4 regions of the Streptomyces sp. NPDC014882 genome follow, and region 1 is predicted to be linked to each of the others. Evidence: riboswitches for the same ligand, from Rfam matches in the RefSeq annotation. Region 1 holds a riboswitch; each other region holds the start of a gene.

The links. A riboswitch is a leader RNA that binds a small molecule or an ion and turns the genes downstream of it on or off. The one in region 1 is predicted to bind cyclic di-AMP.
Region 2: another riboswitch for cyclic di-AMP. It lies ahead of ACF09K_RS02010 (NlpC/P60 family protein); the one in region 1 lies ahead of ACF09K_RS11135 (M23 family metallopeptidase).
Region 3: another riboswitch for cyclic di-AMP. It lies ahead of ACF09K_RS25230 (peptidoglycan DD-metalloendopeptidase family protein); the one in region 1 lies ahead of ACF09K_RS11135 (M23 family metallopeptidase).
Region 4: another riboswitch for cyclic di-AMP. It lies ahead of ACF09K_RS24145 (M23 family metallopeptidase); the one in region 1 lies ahead of ACF09K_RS11135 (M23 family metallopeptidase).

Annotation. Positions count from the first base shown of each region.
Region 1 covers NZ_JBIBWL010000003.1:699,484-706,915, reverse strand. Annotated here, with positions in the region: gene ACF09K_RS11145 (PrsW family intramembrane metalloprotease) at 1-1,264, shown strand, start outside; gene ACF09K_RS11140 (aldo/keto reductase) at 1,527-2,471, opposite strand; gene ACF09K_RS11135 (M23 family metallopeptidase) at 2,708-3,739, opposite strand; cyclic di-AMP (ydaO/yuaA leader) riboswitch at 3,749-3,906, opposite strand; tRNA gene ACF09K_RS11130 (tRNA-Met) at 4,213-4,286, opposite strand; gene ACF09K_RS11125 (dihydrofolate reductase family protein) at 4,467-5,606, opposite strand; gene ACF09K_RS11120 (MarR family winged helix-turn-helix transcriptional regulator) at 5,813-6,334, shown strand; gene ribA (GTP cyclohydrolase II) at 6,472-7,197, shown strand; gene ACF09K_RS11110 (NUDIX domain-containing protein) at 7,112-7,432, opposite strand, start outside.
Region 2 covers NZ_JBIBWL010000001.1:447,390-454,821, reverse strand. Annotated here, with positions in the region: gene ACF09K_RS02025 (esterase/lipase family protein) at 1-120, shown strand, start outside; gene ACF09K_RS02020 (M23 family metallopeptidase) at 469-1,998, shown strand; gene pcrA (DNA helicase PcrA) at 2,063-4,546, opposite strand; cyclic di-AMP (ydaO/yuaA leader) riboswitch at 4,778-4,952, shown strand; gene ACF09K_RS02010 (NlpC/P60 family protein) at 4,961-6,136, shown strand; gene ACF09K_RS02005 (tellurite resistance/C4-dicarboxylate transporter family protein) at 6,304-7,278, shown strand; gene ACF09K_RS02000 (hypothetical protein) at 7,256-7,432, opposite strand, start outside.
Region 3 covers NZ_JBIBWL010000012.1:103,016-110,447, reverse strand. Annotated here, with positions in the region: gene ACF09K_RS25240 (TetR/AcrR family transcriptional regulator) at 1-87, shown strand, start outside; gene ACF09K_RS25235 (SGNH/GDSL hydrolase family protein) at 319-1,104, opposite strand; gene ACF09K_RS25230 (peptidoglycan DD-metalloendopeptidase family protein) at 1,349-2,383, opposite strand; cyclic di-AMP (ydaO/yuaA leader) riboswitch at 2,388-2,545, opposite strand; gene ACF09K_RS25225 (tyrosine-protein phosphatase) at 3,048-3,845, shown strand; gene ACF09K_RS25220 (DUF6126 family protein) at 3,945-4,067, opposite strand; gene ACF09K_RS25215 (helix-turn-helix domain-containing protein) at 4,064-4,693, opposite strand; gene ACF09K_RS25210 (aspartate aminotransferase family protein) at 4,776-6,161, opposite strand; gene hpnH (adenosyl-hopene transferase HpnH) at 6,285-7,307, opposite strand; gene ACF09K_RS25200 (1-hydroxy-2-methyl-2-butenyl 4-diphosphate reductase) at 7,313-7,432, opposite strand, start outside.
Region 4 covers NZ_JBIBWL010000011.1:111,246-118,677, reverse strand. Annotated here, with positions in the region: gene ACF09K_RS24160 (GNAT family N-acetyltransferase) at 1-1,732, opposite strand, end outside; gene ACF09K_RS24155 (HPr family phosphocarrier protein) at 1,912-2,193, shown strand; gene ACF09K_RS24150 (GntR family transcriptional regulator) at 2,528-3,220, opposite strand; gene ACF09K_RS24145 (M23 family metallopeptidase) at 3,408-4,163, opposite strand; cyclic di-AMP (ydaO/yuaA leader) riboswitch at 4,177-4,344, opposite strand; gene ACF09K_RS24140 (M16 family metallopeptidase) at 4,557-5,945, opposite strand; gene ACF09K_RS24135 (M16 family metallopeptidase) at 5,942-7,312, opposite strand.

The sequences.
Region 1 (7,432 bases):
GGGCACGGAGGGGTTCCTGGTCGGGCTGGGCCTGGCGATCCTTCCCGTGCCCCTGCTCGTGGCCGCGTTCCGCTGGCTCGACCGGGTGGAACCCGGCCCCTGGCGGAATCTGGTCTTCTCCTTCTCCTGGGGCGCGTGCGCGGCGGCGCTGATCGCGCTCGTCGCGAACAGCTTCGCGGTGCGCTGGATAGCGACGACGACGGCCGACCCGGCCCACGCCGACACCCTGGGCGCGACCGTGATCGCGCCGGTCGTCGAGGAGACCGCCAAGGCGGCGGCCGTCCTCCTCGTGTTCCTGTTCCGCAGGCGGGACTTCACCGGGATCGTCGACGGGGTCGTGATAGCCGGGATCACCGCCACCGGCTTCGCGTTCACCGAGAACATCCTCTACCTCGGCAACGCCTTCGGCACCGACCAGCTGACCGGGGACGGCGGCATCGCCTCCGTCACCGTCGCCACGTTCTTCGTGCGCGTGGTCATGTCGCCGTTCGCGCACCCCCTGTTCACGGTGCTGACCGGTCTCGGTTTCGGCATCGCCGCGCTGTCCGGGGAGCGCCGGCGCGTGCGGCGCGTGGTGCTGCCGCTGTGCGGGCTGCTGCTCGCGATGCTCATGCACGCCCTGTGGAACGGCTCCGCGACCTTCGGCGGCTGGGGATTCCTCGCCGTGTACGGGGCGTTCATGGTGCCCGCGTTCGGAGTGCTGACCTGGCTGGTGGTGTGGACGCGCCAGCGCGAGCTGGGCACCGTGCGCGACGAACTGCCCGCGTACACGGCCGCCGGCTGGCTCGGCCCGGCCGAGCCGTACGCCCTCGGCTCGATGCGGGCCCGCCGGCTGGCCCGGCAGTACGCCCGGCGGCACCTGGGCAGGCCGGCGGCGCGCGAGGTGGCGCAGTACGAGGCCTACGCCACGTCGCTCGCGTTCCTGCGGCACCGCGGACGGCAGGGCCGGGGCGGCGCCGACTTCGTCGCACGGGAGCGGGAGTTGCTCAACGAGCTGTGGCGGCGCCGGGAGGTGGCCCGGCCGGCGCTGGAGCACGCGTCCCGGCTGGCGGCCCCGGCGCCGCTGCCGGTCTACGGGATGTACGGGGGGTACGGCGTGCACGGAGGGTACGGCGTGCACGGGGGGTACGGGTTCCCGCCGGGGGCGGCGCACCCGCCGGCCGGGTACCACGGGTATCCCGGGTACGCCTCCCCTCCGCACACCGTGCCCCACCCGCAGACCGCGCCCGCCCCGCACACCGCGCCGTACCCGTACCGGTCCTGAACGGCGGGCGGGGGAGTACGCCTCTCGAGCGGACGCCCCGCGTCCCGTGTCCAGGGCGGGCCGCGGAAGTCCCTCCCCCCTGGAGGGCGCCCCCGGCCCGGCGACGCCTGGCACGCACTCTCCCGGAAGAAGCACCTCCGGCCGCGTTGTCGGGGTCGCCCCGGTACCACCGGTGTCGGGGCGGCCCTCCGTCGTGCGATCGCGCGCGCCGGACGCCGCCGGGACGCCCTTCGGGCAGACGACGCCACTTTCGAAACACGCCCTAGGCGGACGCCTCCGTGAGGCGGGTGATCTCCGCCTCCGTCAGCTTCAGGTCGGCCACCGCCAGCAGCGCCGGGAGCTGGTCCACCGTGCGGGCGGACGCGATCGGGGCGGCTACGGTCGGCCGGGCGGCGAGCCAGGCCAGGGCCACCGTGGCGACCTCGGCGTCACGGGCGCGGGCGACCTCGTCCAGGGCGGTGAGCACCTTCTGCCCCCGCTCGGTCCCCAGGTGCCGGGCGGCGCCCTGGGCGCGGGCGCTGTCCACCGTCGTACCGGGGCGGTACTTGCCGGTGAGGAAGCCGGACGCCAGCGCGTAGTACGGCACGGCGGCGAGGCCGGACGCGGCGACCAGGTCCTGGAGTCCGCCCTCGTAGGTGTCGCGGGAGACCAGGTTGTAGTGCGGCTGGAGCGCCACGTAGCGGGCGAGGCCCTCGCGGTCGGAGAACTCCAGTGAGGCCCGCAGGCGTGCGGGGGAGATGTTGGAGGCGGCGATGTGCCGCACCTTGCCCGCCTTGACCAGTTCGTCGAGCGCGCCGACGATCTCCTCGACGGGCACCTCGGGCTTGTCGAAGTGGGTGTAGTAGAGGTCGATGCGGTCGGTGCCCAGGCGTCGCAGCGAGGCGTCGGCGGCGGCCTTGATGTTGGCGCCGGTCAGCCCCTGATGGTCGGGGTGCTGGCTCACCTTGGTGGCGATCACGACGTCGTCGCGGTTGCCGCGGGACGTGAGCCACTTGCCGATGAGGGTCTCGGACTCGCCGCCGCGGTTGCCCTCGACCCACGCCGAGTAGGAGTCGGCGGTGTCGACGAAGTTGCCGCCGGCGGCCGTGTAGGCGTCGAGGACGGCGAAGGAGGCCGTCTCGTCCGCGGTCCAGCCGAAGACGTTGCCGCCGAGGGCGAGCGGGAAGACCTCGAGGTCGGAGGAGCCGAGCTTGCGCAGAGAAGTCATGCCCGGTGACAACGCCCTGGCCGAAGGCGCGCATTCCGCGCCTTCGGCCAGGGTTCACGAACATCCGGGAAACGTCCGGGTGCAGACCTCACCGGCCCCCGTGACGCTTCCCGGAAGACCTCGGGAGCCCTGACGGTCCCCCGAGGAGGTTCTCGGGGAACCGGCGGGAAACCGGGAGGGCTCTCAGGGGCACCCGGCAGGAGTCCGGGTCGCCGGGGAGCACGTCCGGCGTGGCCTCAGGGGTTGAGCCCCTTGTCCCGGAGCCAGGCGGCCGGGTCGATGCCGGAGGTGCTGCCGCCGGGGTGGACCTCCATGTGGAGGTGGGCCCCGGTGACGTTGCCCGTGGCACCGACGCGGCCGATGACGTCGCCGGTGGCGACCTTCTGGCCGACGCTGACGCCGATGGAGGACTGGTGGGCGTACCAGATCTCGGTGCCGTCCTCGAGGGTGAGCACGGTCCTGTACCCGTAGGACCCGTCGTAGCCGGCGGAGGTGATGGTGCCGCTGTGCACGGCCTTGAGGAGCGTGCCGGTGGGGGCGGCGAAGTCGAGGCCGGTGTGGTACCCGGAGGACCAGTAGGCGCCGGCCTGACCGAAGGTCGAGGTGATCGTGTACGAGGAGGTCGGCAGCGTGTACTGCTTGGCCAGTTCGGCGAGGCGCTCGGCCTCCGCCTTCTTGGCGGCTTCCTCCGCGGCCTTCTTCTTGGCGGCCTCGGCCTTGGCCGCGGCCTCCTTCTCGGCCTTGGCGGCGGCCTCGGTGGCGGCCTTGGCCGCGGCGGCCTCGGCGGCTTCCTGCGCCTTGGTCTCGACCTGGGTCTGCTGCGACTCGGCCTGCGCCATGATCCGGTTGCGCAGCGCCTCTCCGGCGTCGGCACCGCTGCCGGCGCTGTCGGCGGCGACGGTCTCGGCGCCGAAGGTGCTGAGCGCGGGCGCCGTCTCCACCTCGGGGGTGGTGTCGTCGTCCGAGATGAGGGAACCCACGGAGGGGAGGTCCGGCATGGAGATGGAGACCGGCGACTTGCCGGTGTTGGCGCTGGCCATGCCCGCGCCGCCGACGGCGGCTATGACGCCGACGCCGAGAACGGTGGAGCTGCGGGCGAGTCCGCCGCGCTGCTTGGCGACGCGGTGCTTGCCGCGTACCGGACGAACGGAGTCCGCGGTGGGGTTCCATTCCTCCCAGGGGCCCTCGTCGGCACGGTAGGTGCCGTAGCCGAAGGTCTGCTGGCCGGGCACGGCGGGGGCTTCTGGGGCAGGCCGGTTGGACGCCACGCGGGCGCGCTCCTTTCCTTCCGTCGCCTACCGGGTTAGCTGACGGGTTCGGAGCGGGAAGGTCTCCTACGCGCGTATACCGGCCGTGACTGTACGGCGGCTTCCGCGCGATTCACCCCAAGTTGGTGGTTCCCCGGTTCCCTTGCGGGATTCGGCGCGTGCGCACGGAGCCGTCTCTTGTGACGGCTGGGACGACCGCGCTGCGTTATCGAACGTTAATAGACGCAGGGGCGGGATTCCAAGCCGTTCGGCTTGATCAACAACATTGACGGCCTGGACTTTCAGCCCAGGACCGGTGAAAAACGGGCGAGTTGACCGTCCGCCTGAAACGTTCAGGAGTCATCTGGGTTTTGATGGTGACTCAAACGTTATGCGCAGGGCTCCGGAGCGTTCACGATGCGTGACGGGAAAGGTCGCCCCGACGCACCGAGGGCCGGAATTCCTTGATCGGAATTCCGGCCCTCGGCCTTGAGTAGCGGGGACAGGATTTGAACCTGCGACCTCTGGGTTATGAGCCCAGCGAGCTACCGAGCTGCTCCACCCCGCGTCGGTGTGACACCAGTCTACGCCATGCGGGGGACGCCCAGAACCACGGCCGGATCCGGGGGGCCGGACGGGGCCGGACGGGGGACGAGCCGGAGGCAGGCCGGCGGACGGACGGAGGGCCGGTCGGAGATCCGGGCGGGGCCCCGCGGCCAGGTGGGCCGGCGGTCAGGTGGTGCCGCGGTCAGGTGGTCCCGCGGAGCAGATGGCCGTTGGGTGCCTTCGCCCGCTCCTCGTACTCGGGAAGGACGACGACGTCCGCGCCCTCGGCGGCCAGCAGACCGCTCCCGTCGGCGTCGGTGACGAAGGTGTCCGGCTCCCGCCAGGCCGTCACGACCCGGCGCACACCGGCGTCGAGGATCAGGCGGGCGCACGGGGCCGGCCGGGAGGAGCGCCGGGCGCAGGGTTCCAGGCTGCTGTAGACGGTCGCGCCGGCCAGCCGGGGGTCGGCGGGGTCGATCTTGGCGAGGGCCGCCTCCTCGGCGTGGACGACCGGATCGCCCGCCTCGCGGGAGTGACCGCGGGCCAGTTCCGTGCCGTCGGCGGCCACCACGACCGCGCCGACGCTGAACGCGGTCCGCGACGGCGGGCAGGCGGCGGCCAGTTCGCAGGCGAGGGCCAGCCAGTGCCGGTCGGCTGCGGCGGGCAGCGGCCCGGCGCCGGGTGCGGTGGGCTCGTACGTCATGAGGACCACGTCCTCGATGCGCCGGGTCCCCGTCAGCCGCAGGCGCCCGCCCTGGTAGCCGCCGGGGCCGAACAGCCGGGGCGCGTCCGGGTCGCCCACGAACAGGGGGGCCAGGACGAGCTGGAGTTCGTCGGCGAGGCCCTCCCGGAGGAGCTGGGTGTGGACCGTGCCGCCTCCCTCGACCATGAGGCGCCGCACGCCCCGCACGTCGTGGAGGTGTTCCAGGAGCCGCCGCCAGTCGAGGCCGGGGCCCAGCGCGACGACGTCCGCCGCGAGGCCGAGGGCACGGGCGCGGTCCGCACCGGCGTCGGTCGTGAGGAGGACCTTCTCCCCGCCGGTGTGCCAGAACGGTGCCGCCGGGTCCAGCTCGCCGGTCCCGCTGACCGTGACCTTCAGGGGGTACTCCGGCTTCCCCGCGGCCACCCGGGCGGCGCGGCGGGCGGGCGAGTTGACCAGCAGGCGCGGGTTGTCGGCGCGGATCGTGCCGGCCCCGACCAGGATGGCGTCGACGGAGGCCCGCACCTCGTCGACCCGGTCGAAGTCGGCCGGGCCGGACAGCAGCAGCCGGTCGGGGCCGGTGTCGTCGAGGTAGCCGTCGAGCGAGACGGCGGCGGACAGCAGGACGTACGGGTACGGCATCGGCGCGGGTCTCTCCGGGATCGGGGACGGGGGCGGAATCGGAGCTGGGGGAGTCGGAGCGGGGGGCGGAGTCGGAGCGGGGGACGGAGCAGAGGTGGGAAACGGGACCGGAGCGGTGTCGGGCCGGGGCCGGTGAGCGGCGGGGACGAGGGCTCGGCGGCACGGCAACTCTTGGTTCAAGTTTGAAACAAAACTACACTGGCCGCATGACGACCCGCTGGCTCACCCCCGAGGAGCAGCGCGCCTGGCGCGCGTACATCGCCGGATACCTCCTCCTGGAGGACGCGATCGACCGGCAGCTCCAGCAGGAGGCCGGCATGCCCCACGCCTACTACTCCATCCTCGCCCATCTCTCCGAGGCGCCGGAGCGGCGGCTGCGCATGACCGACCTGGCGGAGCACCTGAAGGCCACCCGCAGCAGGCTGACGTACGCCGTGACGCGGCTCGAGAAGGACGGGCTGGTGCGGCGCGAGGACTGCCCCTCCGACCGGCGGGGAAGCGTCGCGGTCCTGACGGACGAGGGCATGGCCGTCCTGGAGGGGGCGGCGCCCGGCCACGTCGAGACCGTGCGCGGCCTGCTCTTCGACCGGCTCACGTCCGAGCAGGTGGGGCAGCTGGAGGAGATCTTCACCCGGATCGCGCGGGGCCTTCAGGGAGACGGCGGCGAGGCCGCCCCCGAGGACCCGCCGTGGCGCCGGCGCTCCTCACCCTGCTCCGGGACCCCGTGAGCCGGCGGCTCCGCCCGTGAGCCACCGCACCGCTCCATTGCTTCAAATTTCAAGCATGGGGTAGGGTCACGGACCGTAGATCTGCTTCAAATCTGAAGCAGAAGACGTGTGCACCGCCCCGGACCCGGAGAACCCGCATGCCCGACACTCCCGCCGCCACCCAGCGCGCCCGCGTCCGGGTACCGCTGCGCTTCCACGACGGCTACTCGGTGGACGCCGAACTCGTCACCTTCCACGGCCTCGCCGACGGCCGCGAGCACGTCGCCGTCGTCCTCGGCGACCCGGGCCCCGTCCCGCTCGTCCGGCTGCACTCCGAGTGCCTGACCGGCGACGTCCTCGGCTCCGCCCGCTGCGACTGCGGCCCGCAGCTGCGCGAGGCGGTCGAGCGCATCGCCGACCGCGGCGGAATCCTGCTCTACCTGCGACAGGAGGGCCGCGGCATCGGCCTCTACAACAAGCTCGACGCGTACGCCCTCCAGGACCAGGGCCTCGACACCTACGAGGCGAACGCCGCCCTCGGGCTGCCGGAGGACGCCCGGGACTACACCGCCGCCGCCCAGATGCTGCGCGCCCTGGGCGTCACGGAGCTGGACCTGCTGTCCAACAACCCCGACAAGGCGGAGCAGCTCCGCGAGCGGGGCGTCGGCGTCCGCGACCGGGTGCCCACCGGCGTCTTCACCACCCCGCACAACGTGCGCTACCTGCGGGCCAAGGTCCTGACGACCCGGCACACGCTGCCCCTGGCCGACCTGACCGAGATCACCGAGATCACCGACCTCAGCGGCCGGGACGCGCCCGGCTCCCTCCCGTCGGCCGGATCGGGCCGAACGGCCCGTCCAGCGCCGCCCATTGGAGCAGCATGATGGTCTTCGCGTCGGCGATCCCGCCGGTGCGGACCAGGGCGAGCGCCTCGGTGAAGGGCAGTTCCACGACCGTGATGTCCTCCCCCTCGGCCGCGAGGCCGGCCCGCTCCGCGCCCGGCGCCGAGCCGTCGTAGGGGGCGGCGAAGAAGCTCAGGCGTTCGGTGACCGAGCCGGGGCTCATGAAGGCGTCGAAGACGTGCTCGACCTCGTGGACGGTCCGGCCGGTCTCCTCCAC
Region 2 (7,432 bases), on a different contig from region 1:
CTTCCGGTGCACCCGGCCGTCGCGACCGGCATACGGGACGCCCTCGACGGAGACGGCACGGCGACGGACGCCACGCCCGGCACGCCCGGAGCGCACACCGGCGACCTGACAGTCGCCTGAGAACAACCGTCCGGACGACCGGAAGGCGTCACCGGCACTTCGCGATCGGACATCCGTCGCCGCTTTCGGCCACAAACAGACATGCGGTGGCATAACAGCCGCTCCGCGCGGCCGACTTACCCGCCCCACTCCGCACCGGGACGGTCGTCAGATTTCGAACAAATTTCGAACGTAGGGCCAAACCCGTGCCCGCCGTTCCCCGAAACCCCACCGAATGCCCTTTTCCCGCAGGCATGAAACCTGCGGAAGATTGTCGCGCCCGCATACCGCCGGGTACAGTCGCCGCACTGCTCTGGCAGCCCCTGTTGTGCTCTGGCAGACCCTGTTGTCTAGGCGAGAGAGAAGTTGGTGGACGACCGTCACCCGTCGGGGACCATGACCACCCCGGCTCCGGCTTCCGACGCCGCACCGGCGCACCAGGCGTCGTACGGCTCCCCGGAGGCCCAGTACGGCGACCTCACCACGTACCACGGCTACGGCTCCGGTGCCTACGACACCGGCGCGCACGCCACGGGCCACTTCGCGGCCGACCCCCTCTTCGGCCACATGCAGGGCGACGCCGCCCCGGCCGGGGTCCACGACGTCACGCAGTGGTCCACGGGCAGTCACCAGACCCTGAACCACGACCCGTACGCGGCCCAGCACCACGCCGCCTACGACACGGGCGCCTACGACACCACCGCCTGGTCCGCCGACCAGCAGCAGCTGTCGGGCATCCCGCCGCAGGCCACGGCGACCGACGGCGGCGGCTGGGGATCCCCCCTCGCGGAGAGCGACACCGGCACCTGGAGCGCGCCCGGGGACGCCGGCGCCCCCGCCGACCCGACCCAGCAGTGGGAATGGGGCACGCAGACCTTCGACACCGGCGCCTACGACGCCACGCAGTGGAACTCCGACGGCGGCGAGGCCGCGGAGAGCGGCGACGAGTACGCGCCGGACGAGTACGGCCCGTCGGGCGAGACCGCCCTCGACCAGCAGGCCGAGATCCCCTTCGACCAGCAGGCCACCGCCACCTTCGAGCAGGTCGGCCGCGACGGCCCCGGCGGCGACGAGCCGGCCGACGCCGCACCGTTCCTCCTCGACGACCAGGAGGAGGCCGTTCCGGCCCCGCTCGGCCGGGCCGCCACCCGCAACGCGAACCGCTCCCGGCGCCGTACGCCCGCGCGGCGCTCCGCGCTGCTGACGGTGGCCGTGCCCTCGGCGTGCGTCATGGGCGTCGCCGGTATCGCGGCGGCCTCGGTGGGCACCCTGACCGGTGGCGACGACCAGGACACCACGGCGTCCGCCTCCGAGGCGCAGGCGGTGAAGCCGTCCACCGCGAACAACATGCTGGACACCCAGCTCCAGACGCTCACCGCCGAGGCCGACGCCTTCGCCGACCGGGCCAGCCGCACGCAGGAACGCATCGACCTCAAGGCCCAGCAGGAGGCCGAGAAGAAGAAGGCGGCGGCGGAGGCGGCCCGCAAGGAGCGGCTGCGCCCCAAGTACGCGCTGCCGGTCGGCAACCACGGCCTGAGCGCCTACTACGGCCAGTCCGGCGTCAACTGGATGTCGCTGCACAGCGGCATCGACTTCCCGGTGTCCTACGGCACCACCGTGATGGCGGCGACCGACGGCACCGTCCGCACCCAGTGGAACAGCGCCTACGGCAACATGATGATCGTGACGGCGAAGGACGGCACGGAGACCTGGTACTGCCACCTCTCCAGCTACCGCGTCGCCTCCGGGACGACGGTGAAGGCCGGCGACCCGATCGCGTACTCCGGGAACTCCGGCAACTCCACCGGACCGCACCTGCACTTCGAGGTCCGGCCGGGCGGAGGCTCCGCGATCGACCCGCTGCCGTGGCTGCGCAGCCACGGGCTCGACCCGACGTAACACCCCTCGATCCCGCGATGAGCCCCCGCCGTCGGTCCGACGCCGGGGGCTCGCGCCGTGCGCGCTACAGCTTCTCCACCGGCGCGTAGCGCAGCAGCAGCCGCTTCGGCTTGGGCTCGCCGAAGTCGACCGTCGCCTCCGCGTTGGCGCCGGTGCCCTTCACGCCGACGACGGTGCCGAGACCGAACTGGTCGTGGGTGACGCGGTCGCCGACCGCCAGGGCGATCACCGGCTTCTCCGCGGTGCGCCGCGTGGCGAAGCCGGACGCGCCGGCCGCCGAGGAACGCGAGCGCGACGACAGCGAGGCCGCCACCCCGGACACCGGGCCGGAGGACACGGGCGAGGTCGCCCCCGTCCGCTTCCAGTCCACGTGCACGGCCGGGATCTCCTCCAGGAACCGTGAGGGCGGGTTGTACGACGGCTGCCCCCAGGCGCTGCGCAGCGCCGAGCGCGTCAGGTAGAGCCGCTCCCGCGCGCGGGTGATGCCGACGTAGGCCAGGCGGCGCTCCTCCTCCAGCTCCTTGGTCTGGCCGAGGGCGCGCATGTGCGGGAACACGCCGTCCTCCATGCCGGTGAGGAAGACGACCGGGAACTCCAGGCCCTTGGCGGTGTGGAGGGTCATGAGCGTGATGACGCCGGAGCCGTCCTCGCTCTCGTCCGGGATCTGGTCGGAGTCCGCGACCAGCGCGACCCGCTCCAGGAAGTCGGAGAGCGAGCCGGTCGCCTCGCCCTCGCCGGACTCCTGCTCGAACTCCAGGGCCACGGCCGCGAGTTCCTGGAGGTTCTCGATGCGGGTCTCGTCCTGCGGATCGGTGGAGGCCTGCAACTCGGCCAGGTAGCCGGTGCGTTCGAGCACGGCCTCCAGGACGGTCGCCGGTCCCGCTCCCGACTCGACGACCGTGCGCAGCTCCTCCATCAGCGTGTTGAACCGCTTGACGGCGTTCGTGGAGCGCGCGGCCATGCCGTAGGCCTCGTCGACGCGCTTGAGGGCCTGCGGGAAGCTGATCCTCTCGCGCTGGGAGAGGGCGTCGATCATCGCCTCGGCGCGTTCGCCGATGCCGCGCTTGGGCACGTTGAGGATGCGGCGCAGCGGGACCGAGTCCTCGGGGTTGGCGAGGACGCGCAGGTAGGCCAGGACGTCCCGGACCTCCTTGCGCTCGTAGAAGCGGACGCCGCCGACGACCTTGTAGGGCAGGCCGACGCGGATGAAGACCTCTTCGAAGACGCGGGACTGGGCGTTGGTCCGGTAGAAGACGGCGACGTCGCCGGCCTTGGCCTTGCCCGCGTCCGTGAGGCGGTCTATCTCGTCGGCGACGAACTGCGCCTCGTCGTGCTCGGTGTCGGCGACGTAGCCGGTAATGCGCGCGCCCTCACCCGCGTTGGTCCACAGGTTCTTGGGACGGCGGGACTCGTTGCGCTCGATGACGGCGTTGGCGGCGGTGAGGATCGTCTGGGTGGAGCGGTAGTTCTGCTCCAGCAGGATCGTGGTGGCGTCCGGGTAGTCCTCCTCGAACTGGAGGATGTTGCGGATGGTCGCCCCGCGGAAGGCGTAGATCGACTGGTCGGCGTCACCGACGACGCACAGCTCGGCGGGGGGCAGGCCGTCCTCGCCCGAAGGCGCGTCCACCGGCTGTCCGACGGAGCCGACGAGCTCCCTGACCAGGGCGTACTGGGCGTGGTTGGTGTCCTGGTACTCGTCGACGAGGACGTGCCGGAAACGGCGCCGGTAGTGCTCGGCGACGTCGGGGAAGGCGCGCAGGAGATTGACCGTCGTCATGATCAGGTCGTCGAAGTCGAGGGCGTTCGCCTCGCGCAGCCGCGACTGGTACATGGCGTAGGCCTGCGCGAGGGTCTTCTCGAAGCCGTCGGCCGCCTGGACGGCGAAGTCCTCCTCGTCGATCAGCTCGTTCTTGAGGTTGCTGATCTTGGCGCTGAAGGACTTGGGCGGGAAGCGCTTGGGGTCGAGGTCGAGGTCGCGGCAGACCAGGGCCATCAGGCGCTTGGAGTCGGCGGCGTCGTAGATCGAGAACGACGAGGTGAAGCCGAGCCGCTTGCTCTCGCGGCGCAGGATGCGCACGCACGCGCTGTGGAAGGTCATCACCCACATCGCGTTCGCCCGCGGGCCGACGAGCTGCTCGACGCGCTCCTTCATCTCGCCCGCGGCCTTGTTGGTGAAGGTGATCGCGAGGATCTGGCCGGGGTGGACGTGCCGCTCGCCGAGGAGGTGGGCGATGCGGTGGGTCAGGACACGCGTCTTGCCCGAGCCGGCACCGGCGACGATGAGCAGCGGGGTGCCGGAGTGGACCACGGCCGCGCGCTGGTTCTCGTTGAGCCCTTCCAGGAGCGCCGCCGCGTCGACCGGGGGGCGCGGGGCGCCGTCGCGGTAGTGGGTGTCCCGGTCCGGCGGCACGTCGAACTTCCCGCCGAACAGATCGTCCGGAACCGGTTCCGGAGAGTGATCGTCCTCGGGCGGCGGCGGGGGTTCCTCGTCGTGGCCGCGGGGGGCCTGGAGGTCCGCCAGGAAGCTGTCGTCAAAGAGGCTGCTCATCGCTCTCCGAGTCTAGGCCGCCCCACCGACAACCCGGAGCCGTCCGGGAAACATCCCGGCCCCTCACCTTCCGGCGCCCCCCTTGCACCGTCGGTGACCGCGGACGGCAAACCCTCCGGAGGTCACGAAAATGTATCGGGCATATCACCCACCAACCTTCACAGGGGGCACACCGGTTGGCTACCGTGCCGGGCAGGCCGCTCGACCCCTTCCGGCGAACCTCGCCGGGCCGCGCGGCCTCCGCCGAGTCCGGCGTGCCCCGCGGCAGCCGGAGCCGGGGACCCACCGAGACCTTGGGGTGAATCGGCTCACTCCCCTCCGGGGAGGACGGGCCGTAGGGCAACCCTTCCGAAGCATCCTCGCCCGAACCCGACAGCTAACCCGGTAGGCGGAGCATGGAAGGAGTCGCCTCCCTTGGCGTCGCAGCACCGCAAGCCGCGCTCCACGAGCACGCGCACGGCAGGCATCCGTACGCCCGCTCTCGCCACCGCCGCCCTCACCTCGGTGGCACTGCTCTCGCAGACGGCCACCGCCGCCCCCTCCGCCGACGACAGGCCGAGCCTGGAGGAGGTGGAGAAGAAGGTCGACGACCTCTACCGCCAGGCGGAGTCGGCCACCGAGAAGTACAACGCGGCCAAGGAGAAGACCGGCAAGCAGCGCAAGAAGGTCGACGCCCTCCTCGACGACGTCGCACAGCGCGCGCAGAAGCTCAACGACGCGCGCGAGGAGCTGGGGTCCTACGCCGCCGCCCAGTACCGCACCGGCGCCTCCGCCCCCGACACGGCGACCCTCCTGCTCGCGGACTCCCCGCAGGACTACTTCGACCAGACGCAGCTGATGGGGCGGGTGACCGACCGCCAGAAGGGCGCGGTCGACGACTACTTCGCCGACCAGGCGGAGACGATGAAGAAGCGCCGGGAGGCCTCCGAGAGCCTCCGGACGCTGACCGACTCGCAGGACGACCTGAGGACCGCCAAGGCCGCCGTCCAGAAGAAGCTCGGCTCCGCCCGCGCGCTGCTGTCGCAGCTGACGGCCGAGGAGAAGGCCCGGCTGGCGAAGATCGAGGAGCGGAAGCGGCAGGAGGCCGCCCGCAAGGCCGCCGAGCTGGCCGAACAGCAGGCGGCGCAGGCGGCGGCCGCGCGGCAGGAGAGCGCCGGCGCGTCGGATACGGCGGGCACCGGCACGTCGACGCCCTCCCCGTCGCCCTCCCCGTCCACGGGTTCCTCGTACGCCACCAAGGCCGAGAAGGCGCTGGCGTTCGCCCGCGCGCAGATCGGCAAGCCGTACGTGTGGGGTGCGACCGGTCCGGACTCCTACGACTGCTCCGGTCTCACCCAGGCCGCCTGGAAGGCCGCCGACGTCTCCCTGCCGCGCGTCACCTACGACCAGGTCGATGCCGGCACGACCGTCTCCCTCTCCGCCGCGCAACCCGGTGACCTGGTCTTCTTCTACTCCGACGTCACCCATGTCGGCATCTACGCCGGCAACGGCATGATGATCCACGCCCCGAAGCCCGGCGCGTACGTGCGCGAGGAGTCGATCTACTACGACGGGGAGTCGTCGATCCACAGCGTGGTCCGGCCCGCCTGACGAAGCACCGCGCGCGGGGCCGGACACGAGGTCGGGTACGAGGTCACGGCACCGCGCGCGTCCCCGCGCACCCCGCGCACCCCGGGTGTCCCGCACCCGCGCGTATTTCGCCGCCCCCGCGCGCGTGCCCCCGGCGAAGCCGCCGCACGCTGCCTAGCATCGGCGGCATGCCCCGCACCTCTTCCCTCCGCGCCTGGTGGGCGCGGCGTCCGCCGGCGGCCGGGGCCGCCGTGATGGCGACCGGCATCCTGTCGGTCGGCCTGCGGCAGACGGGGCACGACGTCCTGTCCCGCATCGCCCTGGCGCTGACCTGCGCGGCCTGGCTGGCGCTGGCGGCGGACTTCGTCCTGCGGCTGGTGCGGGAGCGCGACCGGTGGCGGGCCGAGGCGGTCACGCCGGGGTCGCTCACGGCCGTGGCGGCCACCACCGTCCTCGGCACCCGGCTCACCGCGGCCGGCCGCCCGGTGCTCGCCTGGACGCTGCTGGTCCTGGCCGCGGTGCTGTGGCCGGTGCTCCTGGCGAACGTCGTACGGCACTGGGGCCGGCGCATGCCCGGCTCGGTGTTCCTGTGCTGTGTGGCGACCCAGGGGCTCGCGGTGCTCGCGGCGAGTCTGGCGCGGGCCGGGTCGGTGGCCTGGCCGGCGCACGCGGCACTGGCGCTGTTCTGGCTCGGCCTCGTCCTCTACGGCCTGGCGCTGGTCCACTTCGACCCGCGGCAGGTGCGGGAGGGACCCGGGGACCACTGGGTGGCGGGCGGGGCGCTCGCCATCTCGGCGCTGGCCGGGGCGACGCTCCTGGCGGCCGGGGACGGCGGCCCGTACCTGTGGAACGCGGACGACCGCGACGCCCTGCGCACGGTGACCGTCGCGCTGCTGGTGCTCGACCTGGCCGGGTACACCGTGCTGCTCGTCGCGGAGGTGCTGTGGCCGCGGACGCGCTACGACGTGCGCCGCTGGGCGACGGTGTTCCCGATGGGGATGACGGCGGTGGCGACGCTGTCGGTCGCCGCCGCCGTCGACGTGCCGTGGCTGAAGGGCCCCGGGGAGGTGCTGCTGTGGGTCGCGGTGGCGGCGTGGTCGGCCGTCGCCGCGGGCGCGGTCGCGGACGGGCGGGCGTCGCTCAGGTCCAGAGCACCGCGATGAAGACGTTGGCCGTGGTCAGCAGTCCGACCAGGCCGAACAGGAGCTTCTCCACCCGCTCGTCGTCCCGCTTCACGTAGACGAGGCCGAGGATCACGATCAGCAGGGCCAGCTTCACGCCGATCTTGACGTTGTCGACCTCGTGGCCTTCCGCCTG
Region 3 (7,432 bases), on a different contig from region 1:
CGGATCCGCGTGCGGGAGTGGGCGGAGGAGGCGCTGAGCCGCGAACTGGGCCTGGCGGCGGAGCCGTCGGGCGGCCGGGACCACTGAGACCGGGAGCACTGAGACCGGGCCGGGCGGGTCCGCGCACCGCCACCGGGCGCCGGGCGGCGGGGAGCGGGGAGCGGGGAGCGGGGAGCGGGGAGCGGGGATCGGGCGGCACCGGCCGCCCTGCCCGGCAGGGCCACCCTCGGCCTCCCACCCGCACCCGCACCCACGCTCGGTCCGCTCGGGGCGCGGCCGGCCGGCCGCCGCCGGGACCGGCCGGCCGCGCCGGTCGGCTCACGCCACCGCGGTGATCCGCATCTTGATGTCGTCGGGCGAGAGCGGGCCCTTGGCGGTCACGTGGTCGCCCGAGGACTCCCCGCGCAGCCGGCGCCCGATCCACGGCACCAGGTACTCGCGCGCCCACTGCACGTCGTCGCGCCGGATCTCCAGGGTGCCGCGCGGCGGGAGCGGCGGCCAGGGCTGCTCCGGGTCGGCGGGCACCTCCAGGCCGAGGACCTGGCCGGCGCGCAGCGCCACCCGCGTGTGCCCCTCCGCCCCGAGATGGAGCCGGTCGCCGTCCCAGGCCCGCCGGTCCTGGATGGACTTCAGCGACCACAGGTCGAGGACCGGGCAGCCGTACCGGTCGGCGACGGCGCGCACGTGCCCGTTGTAGGTGGCGATCTTGCCGCGCAGATGCTTGAGCACGGGGACGCCGCGGGTGTCGAACCCGGTCGTCACCATGACGGTGCCGGCCGCCCGGGTGAGGGCCGCGATCGCCCGCTCGAAGCGTTCGGCGACCTCGTCGGGGTCGGTGCCGGGCCGGAGGATGTCGTTGCCGCCCGCGCAGAAGGAGACCAGGTCGGGCGCGAGCTCGACCGCTCGCGGAAGCTGGTCCGCCACGATCTGGTCGAGCAGTTTGCCGCGCACCGCGAGGTTGACGTACCGGAAGTCGCCTTCGGGCCGCCGGTCCGCGAGGAGCACCGCGAACCGGTCGGCCCAGCCGACGAACCCCCCGTCGGGACCGCGGTCGCCTACGCCCTCGGTGAAGCTGTCCCCCACCGCCACGTACGACCCGATCACTGAGCTGTTGTCATTCTTCGAATCGTCTGCCACAGCCGTTCATGATTCACCTTCGAATGTGACCTACGCGACCGTAGGCAGGGGTTGACGGGCGGTGAGATAAGCCACTCCTAAAGACTTGGCCAATGCGGGAATAAGGCCGGAACGCCGAACGCCGGAACACCGGAGGCCGGAACGCCGAAGGCCGGTCCCGGGAATCGGGACCGGCCTTCGGCGGCGTGTCGGCGGGAGGCCGGGAGGTGCGTCAGCCGACGGAGACGCCGTGCGAGCGGAGGTAGGCGACCGGGTCGACGTCCGAGCCGTAGCCGGGGCCGGTGCGGATCTCGAAGTGCAGGTGCGGGCCGGTCACGTTGCCGGTGGCGCCGGAGAGGCCGACCTGCTGGCCGGCGGAGACGGACTGGCCGGCCGAGACGGAGAGCGAGGACAGGTGGGCGTACTGGGCGTAGAAGCCGTCGGCGAGCCTGACGACGACCTGGTTGCCGTACGCGCCGCCCCAGCCCGCGGAGACGACCGTGCCCGCGCCGACGGCCTTGAGCGAGGTGCCGGTAGGGACGACGAAGTCGACGCCGGTGTGGTACCCGCTGGACCACATGCTGCCGGACATCTTGTACGGGGTGCCGACGGTCGCGCCGGACACCGGGAGGGCGAAGCCGGTGGCGGCGGTGGCGTTCCCGGCGGCCCGCGTGGTGGACGCCTTCGAGGAGGACGCCTTCGACGAGTCCGACGAGTCCGAGGAGGAGGACTTCGAGGACGACGACCGCGACGACTCCGACGCCCCGGACGACTTCGCGGAGGAGCCCGAGGACTGCTTCGACGAGGAGGAGGAACCGGAAGAACCGGAGGAAGGAGACGGCGACTTGGTCGTGCCCGTCGGGGCCTTCTTGCCGATCGACAGCTTCAGACCCGGGTGGATCAGCGACGGGTCCTCCCCGACGGCCTCGCGGTTGTCCGCGTAGAGCCGGGTCCAGCCGCCGCTGACGTCCTGCTCGTCCGCGATCTTGGAGAGGTAGTCGCCGGACCGCACCGTGTAGGTGGTGGTGCCCGTGGCGGACCGCGCGGACGTCTGCGCCGCGGGGACGGCCTGGACGGCCTTCTCCGGGGCGGCGGAGAGCCCGGAGACCGCGGAGACCGCCTGCGTCGCCGACTGCGACGGCGCGGCGTGCGCACCGGTCGCCCCGATGAGCGGGAGGGCGAGCGCGGCGCCACCGGTGCCGGCGGCGGCGATGGAGCGGGTGAAGCGCTGGGGCTTCGGACGGCGGTGCTTACCCTTGGCGGGCATGGCGAATTCCTCTCCGGCGCCTGCGAGGTGAGCTGTCGGGTGCGGACTGGAGATGTCCGGCCGCGCCGGGGCGCGGCTTTACCCCTAGCCGTTCCGGAGACCGGAACAGGCGGTACTGCCTGTGGGTCCCCCGCTCCTGCCGTTCACGGGTGAGTGTGCGGGCTCCGGGCGGCGGCAGGATTGGGCGTCCGTCCGGATTGGTCTGGAACGTAAGCGACCACGACGCACAGGGACAAGCGAAGGTTGTACTCACCGGGGCTTCCTCTTGATCCCCCGGGGGAATTCCCGGTCACCCTGCGTCAATCGAAAGGCCGGTTTTCCGGTGAACAACCTTGAGAAACAGTCGTATTACGTGAGCATGACGGGCGACGCAGGGTCACGGATATGACGCTGCTCACGCACGGGAACCACAGAACGCCTTATTCCAGAGCGAGTTGGAACGAAGGCTTCAATTCGGGCAGAAACCCCAGATGTGGCGTGAACGGACAATCGGCCCCTTGAGGTAGCCCGGGGCCGGAACCCTGGCGCGCACAGGACCGGCGGGGGTCCCGGAGGCCCGGTCGGGGATCCGTTTGCCCCAGGCATCCGTGTCGTATGGTCAAGAGGTGTTCCGGTGGCCATGCCGAGTCGCGCCGACCGGGACCCATGACCGGGAGGAGCCCCCGTGACGCAGCAGATCCCGTCGACCGAGCCCGAGCTGGCCGGAGTGCGCAACTTCCGGGACGTGGGCGGCCTGCCGACCGTCGACGGCCGCCGGGTCCGCCACGGCGTGCTGTTCCGCAGCGGCCACCTCGCGCACGCCACCGACGAGGACGCCGCGTTCCTGGCCTCGCTGGGCCTGCACACGGTCTTCGACTTCCGCAACGCGGCGGACCAGCGGCTGGAGGGCCCGGACGTCGAGCTGCCGGGCGTACGCAACGTGAACCTGCCGCTCTCCGACCCGGCGGACGGGGCCGAGTTCTGGAAGATGGTCCGCGACGGCGACATCGACCAGCTGCGGGAGATCCTCGGCGAAGGCAAGGCGGCCGGCCGGATGATCGCCTCCTACCGCTCGATCATGACGGAGCGCACGGGCGAGCACTCGCGCGTGCTGCACTCGCTCGCCGAGAACAGCGTCCCGGCGCTCATGCACTGCGCGGCGGGCAAGGACCGGGCCGGCCTGTCCATCGCCGTGACGCTGCTCGCGGTGGGCGTGGAGCACGAGGCGATCCTGGCCGACTACCTGGAGTCCAACGCCAAGCACCGCCGCTACAAGGTGCGCCGCAGCGGCACCTCCGCCGAGGCGTACTCCCCCGAGGTCATGGAGCTGCTGAGCCCCCTCTTCGACGCCCGCGCCGAGTACCTCGCGGCCGCGTTCCACACCATCGAGGACACCTGGGGCGGCGTCGAGGCCTACCTGGAGCAGGGCCTCGGGCTGGCTCCGGAGACCCGTGAACGGCTCCGGGAGCACCTGCTCGACTGAGCGGGCGCTCCCGGCGTCCGGCCTCCACCGCCCGGCGGTCTGCGGCCCGGCGGACCGCCACTCGACGGTCTGCGGCTCCGCGCTCCGCCGCCCGGCGGTCTACTGCTTGGCGCCGACCTCGAACAGCAGCCAGAGGAACCCGGCGAAGAGGTGCCCCACCGCGATGTAGATGATCAGCCGGATCCACAGGCTCCGGGGGAACTTCTCCTCCATGTCGGTCATGGCGTCTCTCCAGGGGTGGGGCCGAGGCACAGTGCGGCCGTCGGGCTCTGCAACAGGGTGTGGACGAACAGCAGGTCGACCCCGTCGGGGTCCTGGGCGGCGATGCGGTGCGGGGTCAGCGAGTCGAAGTGCGCGCTGTCGCCGGGCCCGAGCAGATGGGTGGTGTCCCCGAGGCGCAGCCGCAGCCGCCCGCGCAGGACGTGCAGCCACTCCTCGCCGGGGTGCACCCGCACGATGTCGCTCTGCGAGCCGTACGGCACCTGCACGTGCAGCGCCTGCATGCCCCGTCCGGGGGCGCCGGACTGCCGGTAGGTCCAGCCGCCCGCGTGGGTGGGTTCCATGTCGGCGGCGCGCACGACGGCGTCCCGGTCGGCGACCCTCTCGCCGAGCAGTTCCGAGACGGTCGTACCGTAGACACGGGCGAGCGCGAGCAGCATCGGCAGCGAGGGCTGGCGCTGCCCGGTCTCCAGCCGGGAGAGGTGGGCGGGCGACAGCCCGGCCGTGCGGGCCGCGCCCTCCAGGGTGAGGAAGGCGCGCCGGCGCAGGGCGCGCAGCTGGGGCGCGACGACGCCGAGGTCGTGCACCGGTCCGGGCTCGGGCCCGTCCTCCGCAGCGGGGTGGCTCATACCCTCATTCAGCCGCACCTTTGCCTCTGCGGCAAATTTCTTGCCTGAGAGGCAAAGAACTCTCGGAGAGGGTCCCGCCGCCCTACCGGTTGGCCACCGCCTGCTTGATCAGCGTCCGGCCGAAGTCCCAGACGAGTCCGCCTCCCTGGTGCGCGTCGTCCATCACCTCGGTGAAGGCGGCCACGAACCGGTCCACCTCCCGCTCCCCCACGACCAGCGGCGGGATCAGCTTGATCACCTCCAGGTGGTCGCCGGATACCTGGGTGAGGATGCGGTGCCGCTGGAGCAGCGGGACGACCACCATCTGCGCGAACAGGCCCTTGCGGGCCGCCTGGAGCATGGTCCAGCGGCCGCGCAGCTTCAGCGAGCGGGGCTTTCCGAACTCGATGCCGATCATCAGGCCCCGCCCGCGGACGTCGGCGAGCAGCTCGTACTTGTCGATCAAGGCGGTGAGCCGGGACTTCAGCAGCTCCCCGGTCGCGCGGGCGTTCGCGACGATCTGCTCGTCCTCCATGACGGACAGCACGGCCAGTCCGGCCGCCATGGCCTGCGCGTTGGCTCCGAAGCTCGCCGAGTGCACCAGCACCCGGTCCATGGAGGAGTAGACCTTCTTGAAGATCCAGTCCTTGCCGAGCGTGGCGCCGACCGGCACGTAGCCGCCGGAGAGCGCCTTGGCGACGCAGACCAGGTCGGGCTCGACCCCCTCCTCGTGCTGGTGGGCGTAGAAGTCGCCGGTCCGGCCGAGGCCGGTCTGCACCTCGTCGGCGATGAGCAGCGCCTTGTGGCGGCGCAGCAGCTCCTGGGCGGAGCGCAGGTAGCCGGGCGGGCTCTCGTGCACCCCCTTGCCCTGGATCGGCTCGACGATCAGCGCGGCCACGTCGCCCTCGCGCAGCTCCCGCGCCAGGGCGTCGAGATCGCCGAGGGGTACGGCGGTGTCGGGCAGCAGCGGCGCGAAGCCGTCCCGGAACCCGTCCTCGCCGTTGACCGACAGGGAGCCCGTGGTCAGCCCGTGGAAGGCGTGGTCGCAGTACAGGACCCTGGGCCTGCCGGTGGCGTACCGGGCGAACTTCAGCGCGGTCTCCACGGCCTCGGTGCCGCTGTTGCCGAAGAAGACCCGGTCCAGGTGCGGGCTGTGGGAGAGGAGCTTCTCGGCCAGCAGTCCGGGCAGCGGCTGGCAGTCGAAGCGGGTGAGGTCGGCGAGCGAGGCGTCGAGGACGTCGTGCAGCGCCTTGCGGACGACGGGGTGGTGGCGGCCGAGGCCCATCACCCCGAACCCGGCGAGCATGTCCAGGTAGTCGTTGCCGTCCGCGTCCCAGAAGTACGCGCCCTCGCCCCGCTCGTAGACCTTGTCGAAGCCGATGGTGTGCAGCATGCGGGGCAGTTGGTGGTTGAGGTACCTGCCGTGCAGCTCGTAGCGTTCGGCTCCGCGTTCGGCCAGCAGCGCGCCGAGGTCGAACTCCGTGGTCATCGCGCCGTCTCCTTGCCCGGGCCGTCGGCCGTCCTGTCGAAGCCGCCGCCGGCTCTTGCGGCGCTCGGCGAGCTTGGTCGGAACGGGACCTCGGGGACGCCCGGGGAGACGGCGGTCACGACGTCACTCCCTGTTCCCGGAGACCGTCTCGCGCAGGGCGCGCAGCGACTCCTTGAGCGAGCCCATGGTGGCGAGGACGGCGGTGGGCTCGTAGCCGCAGTGCGCCATGCAGTTGGCGCAGCGCGGGTCCTTGCCGCGGCCGTACTTGTCCCAGTCGGTGTCCTCGATCAGTTCGCGGTACGTCGGCACGTAGCCGTCGCTCATCAGGTAGCAGGGGCGCTGCCAGCCGAAGAGGGAGTAGTTCGGGATCGCCCAGGCCGTGCACGGGAAGTCGACCTTGCCCTCCAGGAAGTCCAGGAAGAGCGGCGAGTGGTTGAGACGCCAGCGGCGCCGGTTGCCGCCGGAGAAGGCCTTCCTGAACAGCTCGCGGGTCTGTTCCACGCCGAGGAAGTGCTCCTGGTCGGGGGCCTTCTCGTAGGCGTAGGCGGGCGAGATCATCATCTCGTCGACCTTGAGGTCGTCGTTGAGGAAGTCGAGCACCTCGACGACGGTCTGCGGGGTGTCGGTGTTGAAGAAGGTCGAGTTGGTGGTGACCCGGAAGCCGCGCCGCTTGGCCTCCTTGATCGCCTCCACGGCCTCGTCGAACACGCCCTCCTTGGCCACCGACTCGTCGTGCCGCTCGCGCAGCCCGTCGATGTGCACGGCGAACGCGAAGTAGGGCGAGGGCGTGAACCTGTCCATCTTCTTGCGCATCAGCAGGGCGTTGGTGCACAGGAAGACGAACTTTCTCCTCGCCACCAACTGGCGCACGATCTCGTCGATCTGAGGGTGCATCAGCGGTTCGCCGCCGGCGATCGACACCATGGGCGCACCGGACTCGAGTACCGCGCCCACGGCCTGGGCGACCGGCATGCGCTGCTTGAGCACTCCCGCCGGATGTTGGATCTTGCCGCAGCCCTCGCACTTGAGGTTGCAGGCGAAGAGGGGTTCCAGCTCGACGATGAGCGGGAACTTCTCCCGCTTGCGGAGCTTTTGTTCAGCCAAGTAGGTAGCGACCTTGACGGACTGGCGCAGCGGCATGGCCATCTGGCTCACCTCCGGGGGAGCAGCACATTGCGGTGCCATTCGAAGAATGCAGGCAGGACGGAACGAAGGACGCGGAAAGCCGATATTCCACCGCGCACCGTGCCGATCCGGACGAGTTCGTGTTC
Region 4 (7,432 bases), on a different contig from region 1:
ATGCCTCGCCGATGGCGGGGATCGCGGTCACCACGACCGCGTCGCACGTCTCGTCGGCCAGGGCGTGCGCCAGCGCCGCGTGGAAGTCCTCCGCCGACGCCTCCGTGGTGAGGTCCAGCGGCGGCTGGGGGCGCAGGCCCTCGGAGAGGCACGCGTCGTACGTGAGCAGCCCCAGGGACTCCGAGTTGCCGAGGATGGCCACGCGCGGTCCCCGGGGCAGCGGCTGGCGTGCCAGCAGCAGGCCCGCGTCGACCAGTTCGGTGATGGTGTCCACGCGGATGACCCCGGCCTGGCGGAGCAGGGCCGACACCGTGGCGCGGGGCAGGCGCGTGGCCCGTACGGCGTGGCCCTGGGGGGCCGTTCCCGCGCCCTGGACCACCACCAGCGGCTTGGCCGCGGCCGTGCGCCGCGCGAGTCGGGTGAACTTGCGCGGGTTGCCGATGGACTCCAGGTACATCAGGGCGACGTCGGTGTCGGGGTCGTCGTACCAGTACTGGAGGACGTCGTTGCCGGACACGTCCGCGCGGTTGCCGGAGGAGACGAACGTCGACACCCCGGTGATCCCGGTGACGCCCCCGCCGCGCCGGTGCAGCCGGGAGAGCAGGGCGACGCCGATCGCGCCGGACTGGGCGAACAGGCCGATCCGGCCGGGACGCGGCATCTGCGGGGCCAGTGACGCGTTCAGCCGTACCCCCGGGGAGGTGTTGATGATCCCGAAGGCGTTGGGGCCGATGAGGCGCATCCCGTACGCGCGCGCGTGCCGCACGAGTTCGCGCTGGCGCTCCAGCCCCTCGGGGCCGCTCTCGGCGTACCCGGCGGTCAGGACGACGAGTCCCTGCACGCCGTGCTCGCCGCACTCGGCGACGACCTCGGGGACGCGGTCGGCGGGGACGGCCACGACCGCGAGGTCGACGTGCCCGTCGATGTCGCGGACCGAGCGGTGGGCGGGCACGCCGTCGAGTTCCTCGAGGTCCTCGGGGAAGGCCTTGTTCACGGCGTACAGGTCACCGGTGAAGCCGGCCTCGCGGAGGTTGCCGAGGACGCTGCGGCCGATGCCGCCGGGGGTGCGGCCGGTGCCGATGACGGCGACCGAGCCGGGCGCCAGCAACCGCCGTACGGAGCGGGCCTCGGCGCGCTGCTCCCGCGCGCGCTGCACCGCGAGGGAGCGCTCGGTGGGTTCGAGGCCGAACTCCAGGTGCACGACGCCGTCCTCGAAGCTGCGCTTCTGGGTGTAGCCGGCGTCCGTGAACACCTTGATCATCTTGGTGTTGGCCGGGAGCACCTCGGCGGCGAACCGCCGGATGCCGCGCTCGCGCGCGACGGCCGCGATGTGTTCGAGGAGCGCGGAGGCGACACCGCGGCCCTGGTGGGCGTCCTGCACGAGGAACGCGACCTCGGCCTCGTCGGCCGGCGCCGGGGCGGCCGCCCCGTCGGCACCGATGCGGTCGTAGCGTACGGTGGCGATGAACTCGCCGCCGACCGTGGCCGCGAGTCCCACCCGGTCCACGAAGTCGTGGTGCGTGAAGCGGTGGACGTCCTTGGCGGACAGTCGCGGGTAGGGCGCGAAGAAGCGGTAGTACTTCGACTCGTCCGACACCTGCTCGTAGAAGCTGACCAGGCGCTCGGCGTCATCGACGGTGATGGGGCGGATGCGTGCGGTGCCGCCGTCGCGCAGCACCACGTCGGCTTCCCAGTGGGCGGGGTACTCGTGGCGGTCCGACGCGCTCTGCATGGGCCCCAGACTACGGCTCGCGTACGGCAACGGCGCGAGGCAGTCTGTGGGGGACGGATGTCGGATCGAGGCCGCGATCCGACGCCCACGCCGGGAGGGGGCCGCACGGCCCCCTCCTCCGCACGCTTCACGTGTGGAACACTGGTCTAGACAACCTGAACACCGAAGGGCAGCATCACATGGCTGAGCGCCGCGTCAACGTCGGCTGGGCCGAGGGCCTTCACGCCCGTCCCGCTTCCATCTTCGTCCGGGCCGCCACGGCCGCAGGCATCCCGGTGACGATCGCCAAGGCCGACGGCAACCCCGTCAACGCGGCCTCCATGCTGGCCGTCCTCGGTCTGGGCGCCCAGGGCGGCGAGGAGATCGTCCTCGCCTCGGAGGCCGAGGGCGCGGACGTCGCCCTCGACCGCCTGGCGAAGCTGGTCGCCGAGGGGCTCGAGGAGCTTCCCGAGACCGTCTGAGCCGGCCGCCACGCGCACACGCGCGGGCGGACCGGAGCCGCGTCGCCCCGTCCGGGCGGCGCGGCTCCGCCGTTTCCGGGGCACGGCGGGCCGGGCGGAAACCGTTGGAGGCGCGCCGCGGATGTTCCGCAGGGCCCGCGAAGGCCTCACGAAGAACGGGCGAAAAGGCGGACGGAAAAACGTGCGACGGGTGCGCGCAGGACGCACGAAAGCTGTGCGACGGGCGCGCGAAAGGCGCACGAAGAGAGCACCACCGTAAACACGGAGGCGCGGCGAAAAAGAGCGGAGGAAATACCTCTCCGCCGAATTACCTTCTTTGTATACGGCTCTCGTGTTAATTCCGGAGGCCGGACATGTTGACGACGTGTTGCGAAGTCCTCACACGGTCCTGGCGGTCGCCGCCCGGGAAGCGCGGCCGGTGCGCGGGGAGCGCGCGCTCGACGTGCAGCGCCGTCACCGCCCGCGCGCGTTCCCCGTCGCCGCGCGCCACCGCGTCCACGATCGCGCCGTGTTCCGCCCAGGACTCCGCCGGGGCGGCCGACGCGTCCACCGTGTACATCCAGGAGATCTTGTGGCGCAGCTGGGTGAGCGTCGAGGTGAGGGCGTGACTGCCGGAGGCCTGGGCGAGGGTCTCGTGGAACCAGCCCCCCAGGGAGCGCAGATCGTCGCTGCCGCCGCGCCTGGCACGCTCCTGGCCCAGCCGGACGAGGCCGCGCAGCACCTTGAGGTGGGCCTCGGTGCGCCGCTGGGCGGCCCGGGCGGCGCCGAGCGGCTCGAGGAGCACGCGCATCTCCAGCAGGTCGGCGGCCTCCTGCTCGGTCGGTTCGGCGACGCACGCGCCCGCGTGCCGCCGCGTCACGACGAAGCCCTCCGCCTCCAGCGTGCGCAGCGCCTCCCGGACGGGGACGCGCGAGACGCCGTAGCGACGCGCGAGGAGTTCCTCGGTGAGGCGGCCGCCGCGCTCGTAGACACCCGCGACGATGTCGTCCCGGATGGCCGTGCACACCGAGTGCGCCGGAATACGCATGACCGACCTCCGCCTTAATCCCCGTGAAACGTCGACGATTGACGTGTGTTCCGTGACTCTATTGCAACCGGCGGGAATTTCCGATGGCGGGCCGGAATCCAGGGATATTTTTTGGACAGAGCGGTCCCGGAAACGACGAAAGCCCCGGCCGTGGGGCCGGGGCCGTACGATCTGTCGCCGTACGTTGTCAGATGTTCACGCCGTGCTTGCGGAGGTAGGCGACCGGATCGATGTCCGAGCCGTACTCCACGCCGGTGCGGGCCTCGAAGTGCAGGTGCGGGCCGGTGACGTTGCCGGTGGCGCCGGACAGGGCGATGCGCTGCCCCGGGGTCACCCTCTGGCCCACGGAGACGCCGATGGACGACAGGTGGCCGTACTGGGTGTACGTGCCGTCGTTCATCCGGATCACGACCTGGTTGCCGTAGGCGCCGCCCCAGCCGGCCTCGACGACGGTGCCGAGGCCCACCGCGTGCACGGGGGTGCCGGTGGCGGCGTGGAAGTCGATGCCGGTGTGGCTGCCGGAGGACCACAGCGAACCGCCGGACCGGTAGCCGGTGGAGACGTAGGAGCCGCTGATCGGTGAGACGAAGGTGTTCAGGCGTTCGCGCTCGGCCGCGCGGGCGGCACGGACCCGGGCCTCGCGTTCCGCCTCGACCTTCGCCGCGGCCCGGGCGGCGGCCTCCTCGCGCGCGGCCTCCGCCACGGCGGCCTGCTTCTGCGCGGCGGCCTGGTCGTCGATCCGCTGGGCGACCGTGTCACCGATGGCGACGACCGGGACGAGGCCGGTCTGCTCGACGGCCTTCTCCGCGGCGAGGGCGGGGCCGGAGGCGACGGTGCCGATGACGCCGGTGGTGGTGAGCGCCGCGATGCCCGCCGCGCGGGCGGTGGTGCGCTTCATCCTGCTGGGACGACGGTGCTTCCCGGTGGCGCAAGTGGACGCCATGAAGTAGAGCGGTCCTTTCCTTCCCTCTCGCCTACCGGGTTAGCTGACGGGTTCGGAGCAGGAAGGTCTCCTACGGACCCCCTCGCGGTGCGCGCGGGCGTCCGATTCACCCCAGGGACTGTCTGGTTGGGTCCCCGGCTCCCCTGGCTCGCGCCACGCGGGGACTCGGCGATGACTGTCCGGTGCCGCGGATGCGGCGCACTGCCTGACGAACAGCCCGGTTGAAGGTAGACGCGGCGGCGGCCGATCCCCAAACAGAACGCGGCTTTTGTAGCGCATGCCACAGGGCAGACGGGCCGCCTCTCCCTCAATTCGGACATCGAGGAGCCCTGGTGGCGGATCCGTCCACCAGGGCTCCTGCGCGCGTGGCCTCGCGGTCACCGGTCCGCGTCGCTACTCCGCGGGGACGACCTTCACCTCACCGATGCCCAGGGCTTCGACGGGTGCCTTGATCGCGGCCGCGTCGCCGACCAGGACCGTCACCAGACGGTCCACCGGGAAGGCGCTCACGACCGCCGCCGTGGCCTCCACGGTGCCGGTCGCGGCGAGCTGCCGGTACAGCGTGGCCTGGTAGTCGTCCGGCAGGTGCTGCTCGACCTGGTCGGCGAGCGTGCCCGCCACGGCGGCGGCCGTCTCGTACTTCAGGGGTGCCACCCCGACGAGGTTCTGCACGGCGACGTCCCGCTCGGCGTCGGTCAGACCGCCCTCGGCGAGGGTGCGCAGCACCTTCCACAGGTCCTCCAGCGCGGGACCGGTGTTGGGGGTGTCGACCGATCCGCTGATGGCGAGCATCGCGGCGCCCGAACCGTCCGGCGCGGACCTGAGGACCTGCCCGAAGGAGCGCACGCCGTAGGTGTAGCCCTTCTCCTCGCGCAGGACGCGGTCCAGCCGGGAGGTGAGGGTGCCGCCCAGGCAGTACGTGCCGAGCACCTGCGCGGGCCACACGCGCGCGTGCCGGTCGGCGCCGATGCGGCCGATCAGCAGCTGCGTCTGGACGGCGCCGGGACGGTCCACGATGACGACCCGCCCGGCGTCGTCGGCGGTCACGGGCGGCACCGGTCGCGGCTGGGCCGCGGAGCCCGTCCAGGCGCCCAGGGTGTCGCCCAGGAGCGCGCCGAGGTCGATCCCGGTGAGATCGCCGACGACCACGGCGGTGGCCGTGGCGGGGCGGACGTGCTTCTCGTAGAAGGCGCGTACGGCGGCGGAGTCGATCTTCTCGACGGTCTCCGCGGTGCCCTGGCGCGGACGCGACATGCGCGCGGTCGCCGGGAACAGCTCCTTGGAGAGCTCCTTGGCGGCACGCCGGGAGGGGTTGGCCAGCTCGTGCGGGATCTCGTCCAGACGGTTGCGAACGAGGCGCTCGACCTCGCTGTCGGCGAACGCGGGCGCCCGCAGGGCATCGGCCACGAGGCCGAGGGCCTTGGCCAGCCGGGAGGCCGGGACCTCCAGGCTGAGGCGGACGCCGGGGTGGTCGGCGTGCGCGTCGAGGGTGGCGCCGCAGCGCTCCAGCTCGGCGGCGAACTCCTCGGCGGAGTGCTTGTCGGTGCCCTCGGAGAAGGCCCGCGCCATGATCGTGGCGACGCCGTCGAGACCGGCCGGTTCGGCGTCCAGGGGGGCGTCGAGGATGACCTCGACGGCGACGACCTGCTGTCCGGGACGGTGGCAGTGCAGGACGGTCAGGCCGTTGTCGAGCGTCCCGCGCTCGGGGGCGGGGAACGCCCAGGGCCTGGCCTCGCCCGCCTGGGGCTGGGGGTGGAAGTCCATCGCGGCGAGCTCGGTCACTGGGCCGCCTCCTCGTTCTCGTCCTCGTCGGCGGTGTTCTCGGCGGGCTCGGCGGGCTCAGTGGGCTCGGTGGGCTCGTAGACCAGTACGGCGCGGTTGTCCGGGCGCAGGCGGGCCCGGGCGATGTCCCGGACCTCCTCCGCGGTGATGTCCAGCACCCGCTGGACGGCGGTCAGGGCGAGCTGCGGGTCACCGAACAGCACCGCGTACCGGCACAGTTCGTCGGCGCGGCCGGCGACCGTGCCGAGACGGTCCAGCCACTCGCGCTCCAGCTGGGCCTGGGCGCGCTCCATCTCCTCGTCGGTGGGGCCCTCCTCGGCGAACCGGGCGAGCTCCTCGTCGATGGCCGTCTCGATGACGGGCACCTCGACATCGCCGGACGTCTTGACGTCCAGCCAGCCCAGGGAGGGCGCCCCGGCCAGGCGCAGGAGACCGAAGCCGGCGGCCACGGCCGTACGGTCGCGGCGGACCAGGCGGTTGTAGAGGCGGGAGGATTCGCCGCCGCCGAGCACGGTGAGCGCCAGGTCGGCCGCGTCGCACGCGCGCGTGCCGTCCTGGGGCAGACGGTAGGCGGCCATCAGGGCGCGGGCCGGGACCTCCTCCTCGACGACCTCGCGCACCTGCTCGCCGAGGACGTCGGGCAGGGAGCCGTCACGCGGCTGGGGCTTGCCGTCGTGGGCGGGGATGGAGCCGAAGTACTTCTCGACCCAGGCGAGCGTCCGCTCCGGGTCGATGTCGCCGACGACCGACAGCACGGCGTTGTTGGGCGCGTAGTACGTGCGGAAGAACGCACGCGCGTCCTCCAGGGTCGCCGCGTCCAGGTCGGCCATCGAGCCGATCGGCGTGTGGTGGTAGGGGTGGCCCTCGGGGTAGGCGAGGGCGGTCAGCTTCTCGAACGCCGTGCCGTAGGGGACGTTGTCGTAGCGCTGGCGGCGTTCGTTCTTGACGACGTCGCGCTGGTTCTCCATGGACTCGTCGTCCAGCGCGGCCAGCAGCGAGCCCATGCGGTCCGCCTCCAGCCAGAGGGCGAGCTCCAGCTGGTGCGTGGGCATGGTCTCGAAGTAGTTCGTGCGCTCGAAGCTGGTCGTGCCGTTGAGCGAGCCGCCCGCGCCCTGGACCAGCTCGAAGTGGCCGTTGCCCTTGACCTGGGCGGACCCCTGGAACATCAGGTGCTCGAAGAGGTGGGCGAGGCCGGTGCGTCCCTCGACCTCGTGGCGCGATCCCACGTCGTACCAGAGGCACACCGCCGCGACGGGGGTCAGGTGGTCCTCGGAGAGCACCACGCGCAGGCCGTTGGCCAGGCGGTGCTCGGTCGCTGTCAGGCCCCCGGAGCCTGCCTGGGCTGTGGCCGTGTGACCCATGGGCATGTACGTCCTTCCGATCGCGGGCGCGGTCGTCGAAACCGCGTTTTTCCTGCCGGTCCTGCCGGTTTTTCCTGCTGGTCCTGCCACTGTATGCAAGCGTGCGGAGCGGCGGTGGAGTTCCCG